DNA from 3 places in the Flavobacterium piscisymbiosum genome. Region 1 is predicted to be linked to each of the others. Evidence: riboswitches for the same ligand, from Rfam matches in the RefSeq annotation. Region 1 holds a riboswitch; each other region holds the start of a gene.
What was found. Region 1 has a riboswitch for cobalamin ahead of LNP81_RS27450 (DUF5074 domain-containing protein). Riboswitches for the same ligand answer to the same signal wherever they lie in the genome.
Positions count from the first base shown of each region.

Region 2: linked by a shared signal. The riboswitch ahead of LNP81_RS00650 (TonB-dependent receptor plug domain-containing protein) and the one ahead of LNP81_RS27450 (DUF5074 domain-containing protein) in region 1 are both predicted to bind cobalamin.
Region 3: linked by a shared signal. The riboswitch ahead of LNP81_RS16890 (TonB-dependent receptor) and the one ahead of LNP81_RS27450 (DUF5074 domain-containing protein) in region 1 are both predicted to bind cobalamin.

Region 1 covers NZ_JAJJMM010000001.1:1,730,061-1,736,880, forward strand. The annotation lists gene LNP81_RS07770 (SusE domain-containing protein) at 1-392, shown strand, start outside; gene LNP81_RS07775 (DUF4259 domain-containing protein) at 546-965, opposite strand; gene LNP81_RS07780 (DUF6814 family protein) at 1,058-1,285, opposite strand; gene LNP81_RS07785 (MFS transporter) at 1,297-2,793, opposite strand; cobalamin riboswitch at 3,036-3,227, shown strand; partial or broken gene LNP81_RS27450 (DUF5074 domain-containing protein) at 3,595-4,866, shown strand; tRNA gene LNP81_RS07800 (tRNA-Phe) at 5,322-5,397, opposite strand; gene LNP81_RS07805 (type III pantothenate kinase) at 5,502-6,233, shown strand; gene bamG (BamG family beta-barrel-assembly machinery protein) at 6,230-6,820, shown strand, end outside.
Region 2 covers NZ_JAJJMM010000001.1:119,258-126,077, forward strand. The annotation lists gene cobT (nicotinate-nucleotide--dimethylbenzimidazole phosphoribosyltransferase) at 1-930, shown strand, start outside; gene tnpA (IS200/IS605 family transposase) at 975-1,406, shown strand; gene LNP81_RS00640 (adenosylcobinamide-GDP ribazoletransferase) at 1,839-2,636, shown strand; gene cobC (alpha-ribazole phosphatase) at 2,621-3,154, shown strand; cobalamin riboswitch at 3,221-3,428, shown strand; gene LNP81_RS00650 (TonB-dependent receptor plug domain-containing protein) at 3,456-5,318, shown strand; gene LNP81_RS00655 (YncE family protein) at 5,324-6,394, shown strand; gene LNP81_RS00660 (S41 family peptidase) at 6,467-6,820, opposite strand, start outside.
Region 3 covers NZ_JAJJMM010000001.1:3,902,480-3,909,299, forward strand. The annotation lists gene LNP81_RS16880 (Crp/Fnr family transcriptional regulator) at 1-399, opposite strand, end outside; gene LNP81_RS16885 (hypothetical protein) at 661-909, shown strand; cobalamin riboswitch at 1,204-1,411, shown strand; gene LNP81_RS16890 (TonB-dependent receptor) at 1,526-3,574, shown strand; gene LNP81_RS16895 (beta-propeller fold lactonase family protein) at 3,571-4,716, shown strand; gene LNP81_RS16900 (cell surface protein) at 4,718-6,013, shown strand; gene LNP81_RS16905 (hypothetical protein) at 6,055-6,820, shown strand, end outside.

The sequences.
Region 1 (6,820 bases):
CTTTTGAATCTCAGGATGCAGACATTCGTGTTAAGTCATATGTTGGGGTACGAGGTATTGTTCAGTATTCAAATGTGATAAAAATAGCTGTTACTGCATATTCTGCCTGGGATAACTGGGGAATGATTGGTTCTGCAACTCCTAATGGATGGAATGATCCGGATACTAATCTAGAGTATGATTTAGCAACTAAAACATACTCCTATACAGGACCATTAGTAGTTGGGGATTACAAATTCAGACTTGATGATAAATGGGATACTAACTATGGTGATGATGGTAATAATTTATCATTAGAAGCCGGAGGTGCTAATATTCCAGTTACTGTTGCGGGAGATTATACAATCATTGTTGATTTTATTGGAAAAAAATACACGATTACAAAAAACTAATGTTTTCTGATAATTAAAAAAAGGGCTATCTCTTTGAGGTGGCCCTTTTTAAAATATACTTGCTAAGTAAAGATTTTGGTTTGGTTAGTAATGCAAAAGGGCTGTTCTATATAATTATAGACAGCCCTTTTCTGGTTATTAAATTTATGTTTTTTAATTCTTAAGACGTTTAATTAGATCCTCAATGTTTTGTTTCCATTTGGGGTATAATTCTTCATTGTCAGACCATAACTCATTTAATTCGGAATTATCACTTATAACTTTTTCTAAGGCACGTACTGCAGGTATTTTTAAATCGTTTAAAATAAGTTCCTTATTTAGGGAATTAAAAAGATTTACATTAGTTTCGTCTTCCTGATCTTCGTTGTCATTTCTAAATTTTGTTCCATTTAAAAAATTATCAATGTACGCAGCAGAAACTGTAACTGCGTGGCAATCTTCATAATCTAAATAATCTGAATTTATTGCTTTTTCAAATGAAGAGTTAAAAAAAGTTCTAGCATCCTCTCTTATTTCGTCAAAGAAGTCATAAGCTGTGTCGTCATCAAATATTCCGTAATCCCAAGCTCCCATTTTTTTAATTTTTAAAATATTATTGCAAAGTTTTTTGTGATATCTTACTTGTAAATATATTGAATTTTGATTTCAAAAACTTTACCACTTAATTATTTCTTCTTATCGTTATATTCTCCAATTACGGCAAAATAACCAAAAGTTCCCAATCCTAAAACAATGAGAGGAGTAAGGATAAAAAGGATAATGATTCCAAATACTAAATCATCTTGTTGGTCTGACAGGAGTTTGGGTAAGCCAAATTCGAATATGCAAAAATAGGCCGCTGCAACTGCAAGTATAATCCACAAAACACCTAAAATTTGTTTGATCGCATTCATAGTTTATAATATTAAAGGTGATTAGTTTTATTTTTATTATCGATATAAATCATTCCAATTACAAAACAGACTGAAGCTATAATAATAGGATACCAAAGTCCGTCGAGGTAAAAGTCCGCTTTTCCGGCTGCTTTAGAATGCGTTACAAAATAGGTTGAAATAGCAGGAAGTAATCCTCCAAAAATACCATTACCAACATGATAAGGCAGAGACATTGAAGTGTATCTGATTTTCGTTGGAAACATTTCGACCAAAAATGCCGCGATAGGTCCGTATACCATCGTAACAAATAAAACCTGAATGAAAACTAAGAAAATTAAAGTCCACTCATCGTTGGAATTGATAGTAATCGAAGTGGTAATCTGAGCATCTTTTTTGCCTGAAAAATGCGTCTTTTTCTCTAAGAAAGAAGTTCCGTCGGTATATTCTTTATGTGTGGTATAGATAGAATCGTTGTCTTTATTGACCTCGATTGTTTCTTTTGTGGCCTGAGTAAGTTCTGTTTTGTAACTTACATCTGTGGTATTGTACATCATTTTATAAATAGGCCTGTAGAACAAAATGGCAAGAAGCATTCCGCCCATCATGATATATTTTCGTCCTATTTTGTCGCTCAGCCATCCAAAGAAAATAAAAAACGGAGTACCTAATAATAATGCAATACCTAATAATCCATCAACTTGCGACGAATCGATATTCATTACGGTTTTCATAAAACTCATCGCGTAAAACTGTCCCGTGTACCAAACAACACCTTGTCCCATTGTGGCTCCAAATAAAGCGAGTAACACAAATTTCAAATTGTATCGGTTTCCGAAACTTTCTTTCAGAGGGTTTGTACTGGTTGTACCTTCTTTTTTAGCTTTGGCAAAAACCGGAGATTCGTCCATGTTTTTACGAATTAAATAAGAAACACCTACCATAACAATCGAAACCCAAAATGGTACACGCCATCCCCAGGAATCAAAATCTTCAGGAGAAAGTACATTTTTGGTGGCCAGAATAACCATTAACGAAATGAATAAACCAACTGTGGCTGTAGTCTGAATCCATGACGTCCAATATCCTTTTTGTCCTACAGGAGCATGTTCGGCAACATAAGTCGCTGCACCGCCGTATTCTCCGCCAAGCGCTAATCCTTGTAATAAACGCAGAATCAATACTAATAAAGGAGCCATAAAACCAATTGTTTCATAACTCGGAATACAGCCTATTAAAAAAGTAGAGCCTCCCATTAATAATAAGGTAGCCATAAAAGTATATTTTCGGCCAATAATATCTCCGAGTCTTCCAAAGAACAAAGCGCCAAAAGGTCTTACAACAAATCCGGCAGCAAAAGTGGCTAAAGTCGACAAAAAAGCCGCGGTGGGATTATCACTAGGGAAAAATTTAGTTGAAATTACAACCGCCAAACTCCCAAAAATATAGAAATCGTACCATTCGATCATAGTACCCATTGATGAGGCCGAAATTACTTTCCAGATGCCTTTTGTAGAAGTTTTACTCATAAACTAATTTGTATACTTGATAATAATTAAAACTATTAAATATTTTTTAACGAATATAAAAGATAATTTTTTATTTAATTGATACTTTTTTAACAAATAGTGTTTATTTGTTGATTTAACATTTATTGGGTAAATCAAAGCTTGAGAATTCAAAATAAAATACAATTTGCAAAGACGCTCAAGGCCTTTAAAATAAAGAACTCTTGCTTTGTTACGAAAGAAAACACTAGTTTTGCAGCTCAAATTTTAGAACAGAAAATGGTTGTCATATTGATACAATATTGACATTAAAAGGGAATTTGGTGTAAATCCAAAACTGTCCCGCAGCTGTAAGCTCATTAACTGAAACCCTTTAATACGTCACTTTTCATTTTGAAAGGGAAGGCTGGGTGTAGGGAGCAAGTCAGAAGACCTGCCATTTTTATAGTAATAAATAGCTTTCGGGGATTGAAGCTTGAATTAAGAGCAATATATTTCACTTTATGTGATCATGTATGGTTTAGTTATTCTATTCTCGTAAGCCAAAAATAGAGTTTATGAGATTTTTTTTCTGCAAATATGATCGTCAAAACAATTTCTTTCAAGATGTTTTTCTACGCGATTCATTCTTTTTCTTCATTAAAAAAAAATCATTAAAACGTATTGTTGTACAAGATGTTGCTTTTACAAAAGTTTATTTTATATAACTTTTGAAAGGGTAAATTGTATTTCGATTTAAAGATTTAAGTAATATAATTTTTTAAATATTTAATAATGAAAAACCAATTTTTTTTCAAACCACTAATTGCAATCGCTTCTTTGATGCTGCTGACAGTTTCGTGTAATAATGATGATGATTTTACAGCGCCGCCTGTAATAAAAGGCGAACAGCAACTAAAAGATACTTTGACCATTGGAAAAACGCTGCAATTAAGCTCGAAATTAGCAGATAGAAAGAATGTTTCTTTTGAATGGGCCGTAGACGGAAAAGTAGTAGGATCTGATTCTACTTATATCTTTAAACCAGAAACAAGAGGAGATTTTAAAATTACAATGACGGCCAAAAATGATGGCGGAAACGTAGCTCTTACTTATGATATTCATTCATGGGGAGCTTATGAAAACGGTTTTTTTATGATCAACGAAGGATGGTTTGGTCACGGAACAGGAACGGTAGGCTTTTATAGATATGATACAAAAGCGGTAGAAGACAGTGTTTTTGTAAAAGTAAATCCGGATAAGGATTTAAAACCTGCAACGTCTACATTAGAATTTGGAACGATCATTAATAAAAAGCTATTTTTAGTTTCTAAAGTTGGCTGACCAGTGGTAGTTGCTGATGCTTATTCGCTTAAAGAAGAAAAAAGAATCGCGGCTAAAGGTGGAAACGACTGGCGCGCTGTGGTAGGTATTGATGAAAATCAGGCTCTTTTGACGTCGAGTAAAGGGATATTTAAGCTTAATCTTAATACGATGGAAGTGAGCGGACAAATTGATGGTATTACCGGTCAGGTAGGAGATATCGTGAAGTCTAACGGGTATGTTTTTGCATTGTCTGCTTCAAAAGGCGTGATTGTTATTAATGCTTCGACATTGGCGATCGAAAAAACTATTCCGGGTATGGTTTTAGGATTTGCAGTTACCGATGATAAAAAAGTATGGGCAGCGGGAGGTAAAAACCTTATCAGTATAGATTCAAATACCCTTGAAATAAAAGAAATTCCGTTAAGTTTTCAGGCTTACGGAAGTTGGGGAGCATGGCATCCGGGATCTATTACAGCGGCTAAAAATGATATTTTTATTGCTAAAAACGGAAGTTTTAGCGGTGGTAAAGAAGTTTACAAATACACTGGAACTCCGGAGTCCTTGGCATCACCTTTTATTACATTAACAAATTCGAATATCTTATATGGTGCAGGAATTGGTTATGATCGAAAGAAAAATACTTTGGTGCTAAATACGTTAAATGAAGGTTTTGGGGTGAATTTCTCCATTAACAACCTTTATTTATTTAATGCTGATTCAGGAGTTAGAACAGCTTCGGTAAATTATTCAGGATATTATTTCCCTGCGGTTTCTGTATTTCATCAATAATTTTTTTTGCAGGTGATTTAACTGCGAAAAGATTTAACCGCAAGGAACGCTAAGATTTACGCAAAGGTTCGCAAAGTTTTATTATAAAGCTTTGCGAATCTTTTTTTTGTGTATTATCACGTGTCCCGTGGTTGAAACCACGGGCTATATTTGAAATGCAATAACTTGTAAGAGTATACATTAATGCTGGAAATTTTTTAATACAATATAAACATAGCCAACGGTTTTAACCGTTGGGATGCAATATTGGTAAAATTCAATAGGCTTTTTGTCGCAATCACAAACTAAAAAAAAACACAAAGTTCACAAAACTTTTTATCGTAAAGCTTTGCGAACTTTGTGTTTTCTCAACATAACGTTAGGTGAAAATCTAAGCGATCTAAGCGGTAAAAAAAATAGCGATAAAGTTAGGAAAGTGTTAAAAACAAAAAACCCGAATATTGCTATTCGGGTTGTGGTGGTACCTCCAGGGATCGAACCAGGGACACATGGATTTTCAGTCCATTGCTCTACCATCTGAGCTAAGGTACCGTCTTGTGCTCAATGCGGGTGCAAAGATAGAATCATTTTTCGTTTATTCAAAACATTTTTTTAAAAAAATCAATTCGTATCTTCGCAATGGTAAAGAAACAAATATGATTTTAACAATTGATGTTGGTAATACTCGAATTAAAGCTGCTGTTTTTGAGGAGAGTACTGTTCTTGAAAATTTTGTTTTTGAGAAAAATGAGCTTGAAGAAAAAATTAAAAAAATTTTAAAAAAATTTTCAAACTGCTCCGATTTGGTCGTTGCATCGGTTGGAAAAATCGAAAAAGAATCTTTTTTGGCTTTCGAAAAAGAATTAAATGTTCATTTTTTTACTCATGAAGATGTTTTTCCTTTCGTAAATAAATATGCGACTCCAAAAACGTTAGGAATCGACAGGATGATTTTGGCTTCAGGAGCAACTTTGCAATTTCCGAAACAAAACAGGTTGGTTATTGATGCCGGAACTTGCATTACCTACGATTTTATCGACGAAAATGACAATTATTTGGGCGGAGCGATTTCTCCGGGTTTAAGATTACGATATGAGGCACTGCATAACTACACGGCCAAGCTGCCTTTGCTGACTTTTGAAACACCGGAACATTATATAGGGAACTCAACAAAACAGGCCATTCATTCGGGAGTTGTAAATGGGTTCGTCTATGAGATTGATGGTTTTATCGATGAATATCGGGCAAACTTTTCAAATTTTATAATAATTTTAACGGGAGGAGATGCAGTTTTTTTGGCTAAACGATTAAAAAATACCATATTTGCCAATTCAAATTTCCTTTTAGAAAGTTTGAACCAAACATTTCAATATAAAAATCGACAATGATTAAAAAAATTATAGTAAGCGCTTGTTTGCTTATCTCGTTCGTTTCATTTGCTCAACAGGGTGCATCTCCTTATTCTTTTTTCGGAATTGGTGACGTTAGATTTAAAGGAACTCTTGAAAATAGATCTATGGGAGGAGTTTCGGTAGAGCAGGATAGTATCCATTTGAATATTGAAAATCCGGCAAGTTATGCTAGTTTGAGACAAACTACTTTTACAGTTGGAGGAACTTTTGGAAGTGCAAAACTAAAAACCAGTGATGAATCTGCAAAATCACAAAGATCTACTTTTGATTATTTGGCATTAGGAATCCCAATGGGAAAATTTGGTGCAGCTTTTGGTTTGGTTCCTGTAACTTCTGTTGACTATAGAATCTTAAATGACCAGACTGCGATAACAGACGGAACAAGTTCACAGCTTCAGGGAAAAGGTGGGGTAAATAAAGTGTTTCTTGGTTTAGGATATAAAATTACACCTAAGTGGAATATTGGAGGTGATGTACAATACAATTTTGGTAAAATTACAACTACAAGTATAGAGCTGGCTACTGGAGTTCAAAATGGTACAAGAGAAACGAATGCTTCTGAG
Region 2 (6,820 bases), 1.6 Mb from region 1:
AAACTGGCTTTTCAGATGGCAACGGTTTTTGAAACTCTGAATCCGAAAATAACAAATCCTAATATAATAGTTTTTGCAGCTGATCACGGTATTGCGAATCATGGTGTGAGCGCTTATCCGCAAGATGTTACGCGACAAATGGTAGGTAATTTTCTGGAAGGCGGTGCAGCAATAAATGTATTTTGTAATCAAAATGATATTCGGTTATCGATTGTAGATGCCGGGGTAAATTATGATTTCCCCACAAATGCGAATTTGATTCATGCCAAAATTGCAAAAGGAACGCAGTCGTTTTTACACATTCCTGCCATGAGCGAAACCGAATTGCAATTGTGTTTCGAAAAAGGAAAATCGATTGTTGAAGGCATTGCTAAAACTGGATCTAATTGCATTGGCTTTGGCGAAATGGGAATTGGAAATACTTCTACAGCTTCGGTTTTAATGAGTCTTTTAACGGGTTTACCTATCGAAGATTGTGTTGGAAAAGGAACGGGAATTGAAGATAAAAAATTAACTGAAAAACAAAACATTCTAAAAAAAGCGATTGAAAATTATTCCGGTCAAGCCGAATTAAAACAACAGCTCGCCTATTTTGGAGGTTTTGAAATTATACAAATCGCCAGCGGAATGTTGACTGCTTTTGATAATAAAATGCTGATTTTGGTTGATGGTTTTATTTGCAGCGTCGCCTTTTTGATTGCTGCAAAAATAAATCCTGACATTAAAAACAATGCCGTTTTCTGTCATTGTTCTGCCGAGAAAGCCCACCAAAAGCTTCTTGATCATTTAGATGCAAAACCTATTTTAAATCTGGATTTGCGTTTGGGAGAAGGAACAGGTTGTGCGATTGCTTTCCCTGTTTTAAAATCGGCTGAAACTTTTTTGAATGATATGGCAAGTTTTGAAAGTGCTGGCATTAGTAGGAAGTAATTTTAGTGGCATTTTCTCGTTAAGTAAGAAAAAACATTATAATTATGCCATTAATAAAAGTGTACATCCATTTTGTTTGGGGTACAAAGAACAGATTTCCATTTTTAGATTCATTAGAATTAAGACAAAAAGTTTGGAATCATATTAGAGAGAACGCAAAAGAAAAAGGAATTTATGTTGATTTTATAAATGGATATTCAGATCATTGCCATTGTCTAATTTCTTTAGGAGTTGATCAAAATATTCAAAAAATAATACAATTACTTAAGGGCGAATCTTCATTTTGGATTAATAAAAATAAATTGACAAAAGAAAAATTTGAGTGGCAAGATGAATATTTTGCGGTTTCAGTTTCAGAATCTTTAGTAGATAAAGTAAGGGATTATATTAAAAATCAAGAAAGTCATCATAAGAAAAAAACTTTTCAGGAAGAGTACAACGAGATTATTAGAAAATTTGGATTTCAAAAACAATAAATAAAATTTGGCTAAAGCCTTTTTAACTTTAAATATATACCCCCAGATGAATCTGGGGGCTATTCAAAAAAAAACGCATTAATATTAATAATGAAAATATCAGCAATCTAAATTGAATAGACAACATCTTTAGATGTTGGTTACATAATATTGATAATCAAAATGGCTTTAGCCGAATAACTCTATATCCTATAAATGAAAAAGAATTTATGAAGCTTCAAAAAAAAATAAACAATTAGAATTTGGCTAAAGCCTTTCTAACCCTAAATAGAATAACCCCAGATAAATCTGGGGGCTATTCAAAAAACATATTCGTATATAAGAATAAAATTTTAAAACAATCGAGATTTGAATAGCCAACATCTTTAGATGTTGATTAAATATTAATTGACAAACAAAATGGCTTTAGCCTAATAACTCTACATTTTTTAAATGAAAAAAGAACTACATATTTTTTTTACCTCTTTAATGTTTTACACCAGAATTCCGTGTCCAAAAAACATTGACCATCATCCTGATTATTTAAACAAGGCGACTCGTTATTTTCCTTTAATTGGCTGGATTGTTGGCAGTATTTCTTTTCTGGCTTTTTATCTTTTTTCTCTTTTTCTTTCTGTAGAAACTGCGGTAATTTTTGCCTTAATTATTTCTGTTCTTATCACCGGAGCTTTTCATGAAGATGGTTTTGCAGATGTGTGTGATGGTTTTGGCGGAGGCTGGACCAAAGAAAAAATCCTGATCATTATGAAAGACAGCGCTATTGGTGCTTATGGAGCGATTGGTTTGGTTTTACTTTTTTTATTAAAATTCAAATTACTTTCAGAATCTGTTTCGCTTTTCAAAGGAGATAATTCTATAGCCTTTTTTCAGGTTTTTATTTTATTTGTTTCAGCGCATGCTTTGAGCCGTTTGGCAGCCATCTCTATTATTTTTACGCATGAATATTCGAGAGACGATGCTTCGAGTAAAAGTAAACCTATAGCTAAGAACCATTCCTGGAAAGAAGTTTTTGGTTCGTTTTTCTTCGGATTACTTCCTCTTTTTGTTTTCTCTTATTTTCAACATAAATTCCTTTTGGCTTTAATTCCGGTTTTTATAACGCGATTTTTTCTAGCGCGTTATTTCCAGAAATGGATTGATGGCTACACGGGAGATTGCCTTGGTGCGACACAACAGGTTTGCGAGGTTGTTTATTATTTAAGTATTCTTTTGATATGGAAGTTTATCTAGTTCGCCACACCGAAACGATTTGCGACAAAGGAGTTTGCTACGGACAATCGGATGTGGGTTTAGCAGAACCTTTTGAGTCTGTTTTTGAAAATATTGTTTCGCAATTACCTTCTGAAGCAATAATTTTTTCCAGTCCACTAAAACGTTGTGTGATTTTAGCACAATACATTCAAAATAACATTAAAGCAATTTCATTTGAAAAAGAAGATCGTTTGATGGAAATGAATTTTGGCGATTGGGAAATGAAAAACTGGAATGAAATTTCGCCGGAGCAGCTTAATCCCTGGATGGAGGATTTTGTAAATATTAGCGTTTCCAATGGCGAATCGTTTATAGCATTACACGAACGGGTTGGTGATTTTTTATCTCAAATTTCAAAGGAAATTACAAAACCTATCATTATTGTAGCGCACGCTGGAGTAATTCGCAGCATTTTATGTCATCGTACTTCCCTGTCGCTAAAAGATGCTTTTAATAACAAGGTAGATTTTGGTGAGGTAATAAAAATAGCACTTTAAATACGTTTTGTTTAGAATTTATTCTTAATAGTGAAACAAATTAGAAAATTCGACATTTTTAACTTTATCTTTGCAAATAATTAAGGTTGTGTTATTTCGAAACACATTAAAAGGGAATCAAGTAATAATCAAATCTTGAGCTGTACCCGCAACTGTAAGCTTAGTTCTAAAAAAGAACGATTGTTGTTAACTACAAACCACTGCTCGCCCCCGCGAACGGGAAGGTAAACAACAAGACGCAAGCCAGGAGACCTGCCTTTGTAACCAATATCGAGCTCTCGGGAAAAAGAGTTTAGAAATTATGATTTTGAAAAAACTTTTTGCTTTTTGTTTATTGTTCTTGTGCCAGATTATTGTAGCGCAGAGAGATACTATTAATAACTTAAAAGAAGTTATTGTATCTGATGTTAATCTTAAAAAGTACTCCACATCACAATCGGTTCAAATATTGAATGATTCGGTTATCAATAAAAATGCATCTTCTTTAACATCTCTTTTAAATTACAATACTGTCATTTATTTTAAGGAAAATGGTCTTGGTATGACATCCGGACCTTCTTTTAGAGGAACTACTGCGGCACAAACTGCAGTTATCTGGAATGGTATAAACATTAATTCACAATTTTTAGGTCAGACGGATTTCAATACCGTTGGAACAAGAGATTTTAATTCTATAGCTGTCAAAGCTGGTGGAGGAAGCGTTTTATACGGGAGCAGTGCAATCGGCGGAAGCATTCACCTTAATAATGATTTGAGATTTAAAAATGAATTTTCGAATCAGGTATTTTTTAGCCTGGGAAGTTACAATACTTTGAGTGCCAACTATCGCATTAACGCATCTTCTGATAAATATAGTCTACAGGTAAATATTTCCAGAAATAGCTCTGATAATGATTTTAAGTATCCAGGCACAACAGATCAGAGAAACATAAATGGTGAATATTATAATACCAGCATGAACACCACTTTTGGGTATAAAATAGATGCTAAAAACACCATAAAAGCATACAGCCAGTTTTATGATGCAGAACGTCATTTTTCGTTAATTACACCCACAGAAAGCAAAACAAAATACAACGATTTTAACACCCGAAATTTATTAGAATGGGAAAGTTTATTCAATCGTTTTACATCAAAATTGAAATTGGCGCATATTGGGGAATCGTATAAATATTTTAGCAATATAGATTCTGAACTATTTACATATGGTAAAGTTGAAACTTCTATCATAAAATATGATTTGGCTTTTGATGTAAATGATAAAATCAAACTAAACACTATTGTTGATTACACTCGTAATAAAGGATATGGGTCGAGCATCGATAATGCAAAAAGAGAAGTTGGTTCGGCTAGTTTATTATTGAGTCATTTGGTGACTGACAAATGGGATTATAATGCCAGCATACGTCAGGAAGTAACCGATAATTTTGGAAATCCATTCCTGTTTTCTTTTGGAACACGTTATCAATTCACTGATTTTTATCGTGTGAAATTTAATGCTTCAAAAAATTTCAGAATGCCTACATACAATGATTTGTTTTGGGAAGGAAGCGGTAATCCTGATCTAAGACCTGAAACTTCTTATCAGGCAGAAATTGGCAATGAGTTTTTTACAAAGAATTTTTCTGTTTCACTAACCACCTATTATAATTCCATCAAAGACTTATTACGCTGGGTTCCAACTGAGGGAAGCGGCGGCGCATGGTCACCCGAAAACACAGATAAAGTAAGGGCTTATGGTGCCGAAATAATATTAGAATGGAGACCAAAAATAGGAAACAACCATTTTACGGTTAACGGAACTTACGCTTATACAGTTTCTGAAAGTAAACAATTAATAAAAGGAGAATCTGTTTACAAGCAATTGATTTATGTTCCTTACCATAAACTAACAGGATCTGTTTCTTATAATTGGAAAAAAGTATCTTCTTATTTTCAATATTTATACAACGGAGATGCTTATACAACGCCTTTTAATAATCCTGCAAGTAAAGTAAAAGATTACAATATTGGAAATATTGGTATTGATTACGATTTTGGAAAAAAGAACAGTTATAAACTTGGAATACAGGCTTTAAATATCTGGAATAAAAATTACCAACCCGTTGCCAGCAGACAAATGCCGGGAAGAAATTATACAATATACATAAACCTTAATTTTTAAATACAATGAAAAGATTTAACAAACTATTTTTAACTGTCATACTAAGCTCGGCATTTTTTGTGTCATGTAGCAGTGATAATGATGATACTACACCGGAACCTCGTGGAAATTACGAAGGAGGATTATTTATTGCAAATGAAGGTCAATTTCTTAAATCTAATGGAAATGTATCTTATCTATCAGATGATTTAAAAATTGAAAACAATGTTTTTTCTTTATTAAATCCTGAAAAAACAACAAACGACATTATTCAATGCATTGGTTTTAATGGAGACTTTGCTTATCTGGTTGTAAATAATTCTAATAAAATTGAGGTAGTAAACAGATATACTTTCAAGAGCGTTGCTACTATTACTGCAAGTATCAAAAACCCTAGATATATCGCTTTTGCAAATGGAAAAGGATATATTACAAACTGGGGAGTAGGAGAAGATGCTAATGATGATTACGTAGGGATTCTTGACCTTGCTACAAACACTATAACATCTAAAATTCCTGTAGTTGAAGGACCTGAAAAAATAATTGAAAACGGTGGTAAACTTTATGTAACGCACAAAGGAGGTTACAACTTCGGAAATTCATTAACTGTAATTAATTCTGCAACTAACTCAGTAGTAACTAACTTTGTAGTAGGTGATATGCCGTCAGCATTGGTAAAAGATAATGGAAGCTTGTATATTTTATGTGAAGGATATCCTAACTACGCTCCTACCCAAACAGCTGGTAAATTAGTAAAGGTGAGTTTAAGCAGTAATACTGTTACCTCTACTCTTAGTTTTGAAGGCATAACACATCCTGGATTTTTAGACCTTGAAAACGATAAATTATATTACACTATTGATAGTAATATTTACTCTCTTTCTACAAGCGCTACAACTTTACCAACAGCTCCAATTTTCAAAGCTACTGAGGTGACTTCACTTTATGGTTTAGCAGTAAAAAACAGCAAAATATATGTTGCAGACAGAGTAAATGGTGTGGATAATGGAGATATTTATATCTATTCTCTAACAGGAAAACTTGCTAATGATTTTAGCGTAGGTGTTAATCCAAACGGATTTTACTTTAACAACTAACCTAAGAATAGAATTAGTTTATTATTTTGGATAAAAAAAGGCTTTCACTTCTGAAAGCCTTTTTTATGTTTATTATTTTAATGCTTTTAAAAGTCCCTCCGGAGCATCTTTTACATACATCTGATTTCTTATACCATCCATCGCTTTAGTATCTGTAAAATTCTTTAGAGCTATACCTTTATCCAGTTGCGCTTTTTTACCCGTTGCTCCTGTAATTTGCGAAATAGCAACACTTAATAACGGTTCTGATGTATCACCTAAAACACCCAGATTAGTAATACGCTCCAGTTGCTCATAAGTTGGTTTTAAACCATCTGTATACTCTCCAAAATCAGCAGCATTTACGATTTTCAATACCAAAGGCTGCATCGCATATTTATGATTTAGATTTCTTTTTGCTTTTCCAAAAGTTGGAGAATCATATAA
Region 3 (6,820 bases), 2.2 Mb from region 1:
AAAACCAAAAGTGGCTTTCTCCAGAAAAAAGCGCTCCATTTTCTGTAAACCGTTACATAGGTTTTTATAATCTTCAAACGAGCAGCAAAGCACTTCAGTATCTTCAAGGCATTCTAATGACATTGTAGCTTCAGTTTGGGTAAAAAAGGCGTAGTAATCACTTTCCCACCAATCTTCCATAGCAAAAGAAACAACATGCTGCTTTGCTTTTTCATCAGTATAAACCAATTTTAAAAGTCCCGAAATGATAAAATAAGAATGCTTGACAGGATTGCCTTCCTGAATAAGAAACTGATGTTTTTTAAATTTTTTGGCAGTAAAATGAGAAGACACAAAAGCAAACTCTTCATCTGTAAGAGGAATTATTTTCTCGATATGTTCTCTAAGTTGATTGTGCATAGTAGCATCCAAAGTTATTGAAATTTTAATAGAAGAGAAGCTTTTATTAGCGATATCAATTTTGCGATTAGCATAAAATATAAGAAAATTAAATTTAAGAAGTAGATAACGATTTAATAAAATTAATAACAATTTCTTAAACTTTTGTTTATTACTGTGTTGATAAATAATGTTTTATAAAGCTGTTTTAGGAACATTATTAACGAATTAATATTTATATTTGAGAATGAATCTGAGTCAAATAATTTAAAATATTTACAAATGGATAAAGCTATAAAACTAAAAGTTCGTAAGGAGTTGGATAGTCAACAACAGTTGAATATTATTAAATTAAAGGGTAGTTTAATCTCTAAAGGTTATACCGAAATTATTCATATCCTGGATCAGGATGATGAATTTCATATCAACTCTTTCGCAACTCCTTCTGAAACTACAAATGAAGTCCAGGAATTTATCAAAGCATTTATCTACAAAGAAAATTTGGCAGATACCATAACAATTTTCAGATAATAATAGCATTATCGTCTGAAGAATTAAAACTCTGCATTTTATTACACTTCTAAAATTTTAATCTTATTTTAAACATAGTCCAAGGTTTCAACCTTGGGTTATGTGTTTTTAGAACCCAATTCTCCAAGCCCCAACGGTCGAAATCGTTGCCAATCTTACAGCTGTATTTTAACTCAAAATTAATTTGGCAAAAACGTGTTTTTAATTCACTTATGTTATTAATGGTGTTTATGTTAATTCATTATTAAAAATGTAATTTCGTTACATTATACTTCTTTTTATAAAGATAATCATATCTTTACGTCAGATTTTGGTCTGTTTTCTTTAGAAAAATAAAAGAAAATAGTTAAAAGGGAATCAGGTGCAAATCCTGAGCAGACCCGCTACTGTAAGTTCTATATAAGTCTTTAAACGTTACTAATGCCATTGTTCGCCACGGTGAATGAGAAGGTTGTTTAAAGATGGAACAAGTCAGGAGACCTGCCATAATCACATAGTTTAAGACTTTCGTGGAATAAAGTCGAACAACAAGAATTGACCTGCTATTGCATAGTGGGATTCTCTCTTTTTGCTTTTTGATTACTACATCCGCGAAGTTTATTTAATTAAATCAGTGATGTATAATACAAAAAAATTACTCTTATTCTTTTTCTTATTTCTTATTCCGTATTTGCTTCATTCGCAAGTATCTAATGACAGTTTGCGTGTTTTAAAAGAAGTTATTTTAAAAGGTAAACCGTATCAGGAAGTAATTCCCGTACAAAGTCTTTCAGGAAAATTACTGGAGAATTTAGCGAGCCATAATGTTGCCGATGCATTGAGATATTTTGCCGGAATCCAAATTAAGGATTATGGAGGTCTCGGCGGACTTAAAACGGTCGATGTACGTAATATGGGTACACATCATGTAGGTGTTTTTTACGATGGTATTCAGTTGGGTAACGCGCAAAACGGAGTCACAGATCTGGGTAAATATTCCCTGGATGACATGGAATCCCTAACATTATACAACGGACAGAAAAGTGAAATTTTTCAGTCGGCAAAAGACTTTTCAGCCGCCTCGACCATTTATTTAAGAACAAAACGTCCTGTTTTTGTTGGCGATAAAAAAACAAATTTACTGGTAAGGTTTAAAACCATGTCCATCAATTATTTTGATCCTTCTTTTAGATGGGAACAAAAACTGAGCGATAAAGTCAGCATGAACGTAAGTTCAGAATACATCAAATCAAACGGACAATACAAATTTAGATACAAAAGAAATAATCTCGACGGATCTGTAGCCTACGATACCACTGCCACCAGACACAATAGCGATATAGAAGCTTTACGATTTGAATCCGGACTTTACGGAAAAATCAATAACGGTTCCTGGGATGCCAAAGTGTATTATTATGATTCTGACAGAGGAGCTCCGGGAGCGATTGTCGAGAATAAATTTTCTGATGGTTTCAGACAATACGATAAGAATTTTTTCGCACAAGGAACTTTCATTAAAGATTTTACAAAAAGATATAAGTTTCAGGCCAAAGCAAAATATGCTTACGATTACACGCATTATGTAGCAAGAGATACTACCAATATTTTAGGTGAAACCGTAACCGAAGGCGCACAATCTGATGATAGTTATTACCAGCAGGAATATTATGTATCGGCAGTAAACATGTACAGTATAGTATCGAACTGGGATGTTTCGCTATCTACAGATTTTCAGTACAACAGATTAAATGCAACCAGAAAAGGAATAAATACTCAGTTTTCTTTTCCGCAGCGTTATACAGCATTATTTTCTTTGGCAAGTTCGTACAGATATGGTGGTTTTAAAGCTTTGGGAAGTGTTGTGGGAACTTATGTTCAGGAAGAAGTGCGCTACAATGCAAAAGCCCCTGATAAAAAAGAATTTACACCTGCTTTATTTTTAGGTTACACACCTTTTAAGGAATACGATTTTAATGTAAGAGCATTTGCAAAACGTATTTTCAGAATGCCCACTTTTAATGATTTGTATTATACAATGGTTGGTTCGAGTACGTTGAGACCTGAATATATGAATCAGTACGATATTGGTTTTACTTATAATGTGCTTGTAAATAAAGGATTCTTCGATAAAATATCTTTTCAGGTTGATGGCTATTATACCAATACCAAAGACAAAATATTAGCAGCGCCTACAGGAAATTTATTTCGCTGGATGATGACCAATATGGGGCAGGTAAAAGGACAAGGAATAGAATCTGTCGTGAATATAGGCATGCACATTGGCAAAGTAAACTTAACCACAAATCTTACTTATACCTTTTCTGAAAACAGGGATTACACCAAATTTGGCGGTCTGGAATTATCATCTTACGGAGACCAGATCCCTTATACGCCATGGCATAGCGGATCAGGAATATTAAATGCTGAATACGAAACCTGGAACTTCAATTACAGTTTTGTATACGTAGGAAAACGATACAATGGCAATGTTAATAATATAAAAGTCAACGAAGTTCAGCCTTGGTATACACACGATTTGGCAGTGCAGAAATCATTTGCATTTCAGCATTATAAAATGAAAGGCGCAATAGAACTTAACAATGTCTTCGATCAGCAATACGAGGTAATTTACAATTATCCTATGCCGGGTCGTACAATGAAATTTATAATAAGTATCGAGCTATGAAAAAGATCACAACAAAATTAGTCCTCGGTTTATTGATAACCCTTGCTTTTGTTTCCTGTAGGGAAGAGGAAACGATTTTTCCGTCTTCGGATAAAAGTGTAGCTGCGCCAAGAAGCGACGGTAAAATAGAGGGATTTTATCTTCTTAATGAAGGTAATATGGGAATGAACAGAGCCAGTATTGATGTATTCAATTACAGGACAGGAAATTATACCACCGATATTTATTCAGAACGAAACCCAACAGTTGTAAAAGAATTGGGTGATGTTGGAAACGATATTCAAATCTACGGCAACAAGGTTTATGCGGTAATTAATGTTTCGAACAAAGTAGAAGTTATTGATAAATGGACGGCAAAACGCATCAAAAAAATAGACATTCCCAATTGTAGATATGTGGCTTTCTATAAAGATAAAGCTTATGTAAGTTCTTACGCAGGTCCTGTGGCGATTGACCCCAATGCCGAAATAGGTTTTGTGGCAGAAATCGATACGACATCATTAGAAATAAAAAGAAAAGTAAATGTGGGTTATCAGCCCGAACAAATGGTGGTACACAACGGGAAACTTTACGTTGCCAATTCCGGAGGTTACAGGGTTCCCAACTACGACAGAACCGTATCTGTAATCGATCTTGAAACTTTTACCGAAATAAAAAAGATAGATGTTGGTATCAATCTTTACAGTATGGAAATCGACAGCAGGGGAGATATTTATGTGAGTTCCAGAGGAGATTATTACAACATTCCTTCGAATCTTTTTGTGATTGATACTAAAACTGATGAGAAAAAAATGCAGCTCGATATGCCGGTTTTAGGAATGTGTCTCGTTGACGATTTGCTCTATTATTACAGTGTATCATGGAGTTACCTCACCAATAGTAATAAGGTGACCTACGGAATATTAGATACAAAAACGAAGAAAGTAATAAGCGATAAGATTATTACAGACGGTACCGAGAAACAAATTATGATTCCGTACGGACTTCAGATAAATCCTGAAACAAAGGAAATTTATATTACCGATGCACAAAATTATGTGGTAACAGGCTACATCTATTGCTTTACGCCCGAAGGCAAACTAAAATGGAAAACTACCGCCGGGAATATTCCTGCACATATTGCTTTTATAACTAAAAATTAAAATGAAAAAAATGTATCACAACTTTTTAAAACATTTTCGATTCGCAGTGCTTGTATTAGTAGCACTAACACTTACCAATTGTTCTGATAGTGGTTCGAATGACGATGATAACGGAGAAACTATTGTTGAAAATGAATATAGTGTACAACGCTCTAAAATAGTAGCAGTTACAGCACATAATGGACTAAGTACAGAGGCTAAATTTACGTGGAGCGTGACAAAAGGACCATCTGATAATTATGCATTTTCTGATGTTACGGCCAAGGAAACCTTATTTGCAGCGACTGAAGTTGGGGTTTACGAACTGACGTTATTGATCAACGATCAGGGAATGATGCAAACGCAAAAAGTAAAGGTAAATGTAACCAAAGAAACAAAGGAATATAAAACTTTTATCGACAAAGTATTTGAGTTTAAACCTGCGCCCGGACAGTTTATAAATGATTTACCGGCAGCCAATGATGGAGAAACGGCCGAAAGAATTTTGGCCAGAGCCAATACATACTTGGCCAAGAAAAACGGAGATCTTATTTCGCTTGGAGCATTTGGCGGTTACATTGTTTTTGGATTTGATCATACCATTGTTAACATAAAAGGCAAACGCGATTTTAGGGTTTTAGGCAATGCTTTCTGGGCAGATGCCAATCCTAATCCTGATACTTCAATGCGAGGCGGGAGTAGTGAAGCGGGAGTGATAATGGTTTCTTACGATAAAAATAAAAACGGACTTCCGGATGACGAATGGTACGAAATAGAAGGTGCAGGTCACAACATGGAAAAAACGATTCATAATTATGAAATCACGTACTACAGGCCAGATCCCAACAAAGTGCCTGTTCCCGGAGGTGGAACCGGAACTGTACTTTTTACTGATATAGAATATATCTACTGGAAAGACAATCAGGGTAAAGATGGTTATTTGGCACAAAACAACGCCTACAATCACTCATTAGATTACTGGCCAAAATGGCTCAAAGATCAGCCAAGTCTCACTTTTAAAGGAACAAGATTACGGGACAATGCGGTTGATGAAAGCGGAACAGGAAGCTATTTTGTTCAGTACGCATTTCTTTACGGATATGCAGATAACGCACCCAACAACGACGATGATTCTGCTATAGATATTGATTGGGCAATTGATAAAAACGGAAACAAAATTCACCTTCCGGGAGTAGATTTTGTAAAAGTGTATAATGGTCTCAACCAGCAGGCGGGATGGTTAGGCGAAACTTCTACCGAAATAATGGGAGCAACAGATTTGCACCTTTTGGGAGAAAATATTCCTACCCGAAAATAGATTAACCAAAATATTAAATTAAAATTATAATACCAAAAACCATGAAAAAAAACCTTACCCATTTATTATTAGTTGCCTTTGCAGCCGTGTTTACAAGCTGTAGTAGCAACAATGATGATGATAAAGCTGAAGAAAAGATCGCAGTTACACTTCAGGAAAAATACGAAACATCGACATTTAGCGTCCTTAATATTCCGGTTTCTGCCGAAGTTGCAAGCCCTGTTTATGAATGGATTTTGACTAAAAATCCGGTGAACCAAAAGACAGATTCTATTGTTGGAAACACAAAAGACTTACGTTTTGTAGCCATTTATTCGGGAGCTTATGAACTGACTTTAAATGTTACTTCAGGAGATAAAAAAGGCAGTAAAAAAACAATAATTAATGTAACGAACGAGACCAAAAATTACACCCCATATATCACAAGTATTTTTGATTTTGATCCGGCACCGGGAATGTTTGCCAATGATTTATACAAAGACGGATTTAAAAAAGAAGATGTAGTGCGAACGGCTTTGGGCAGAATCAATGAAACCAATGTTGGATATCAATTGGATCTTGGAGGTTTTGGAGGTTCTATTATTGTAGGTTTCGATCATACTGTTGTGAATGTTCCGGGACAAAACGATTTTAAAATTTATGGAGGAGATTTAACAGATCAGGCCAATCCGCCGGCACCGGGATTAATATATGTTGCTTATGATAAAAACGGAAACGGAAAACCCGATGAAGATGAATGGTATGAAATCATAGGAAGTCAGCACACAAAAACAAATACCATAAAGAATTTTAAAATCACGTATCATA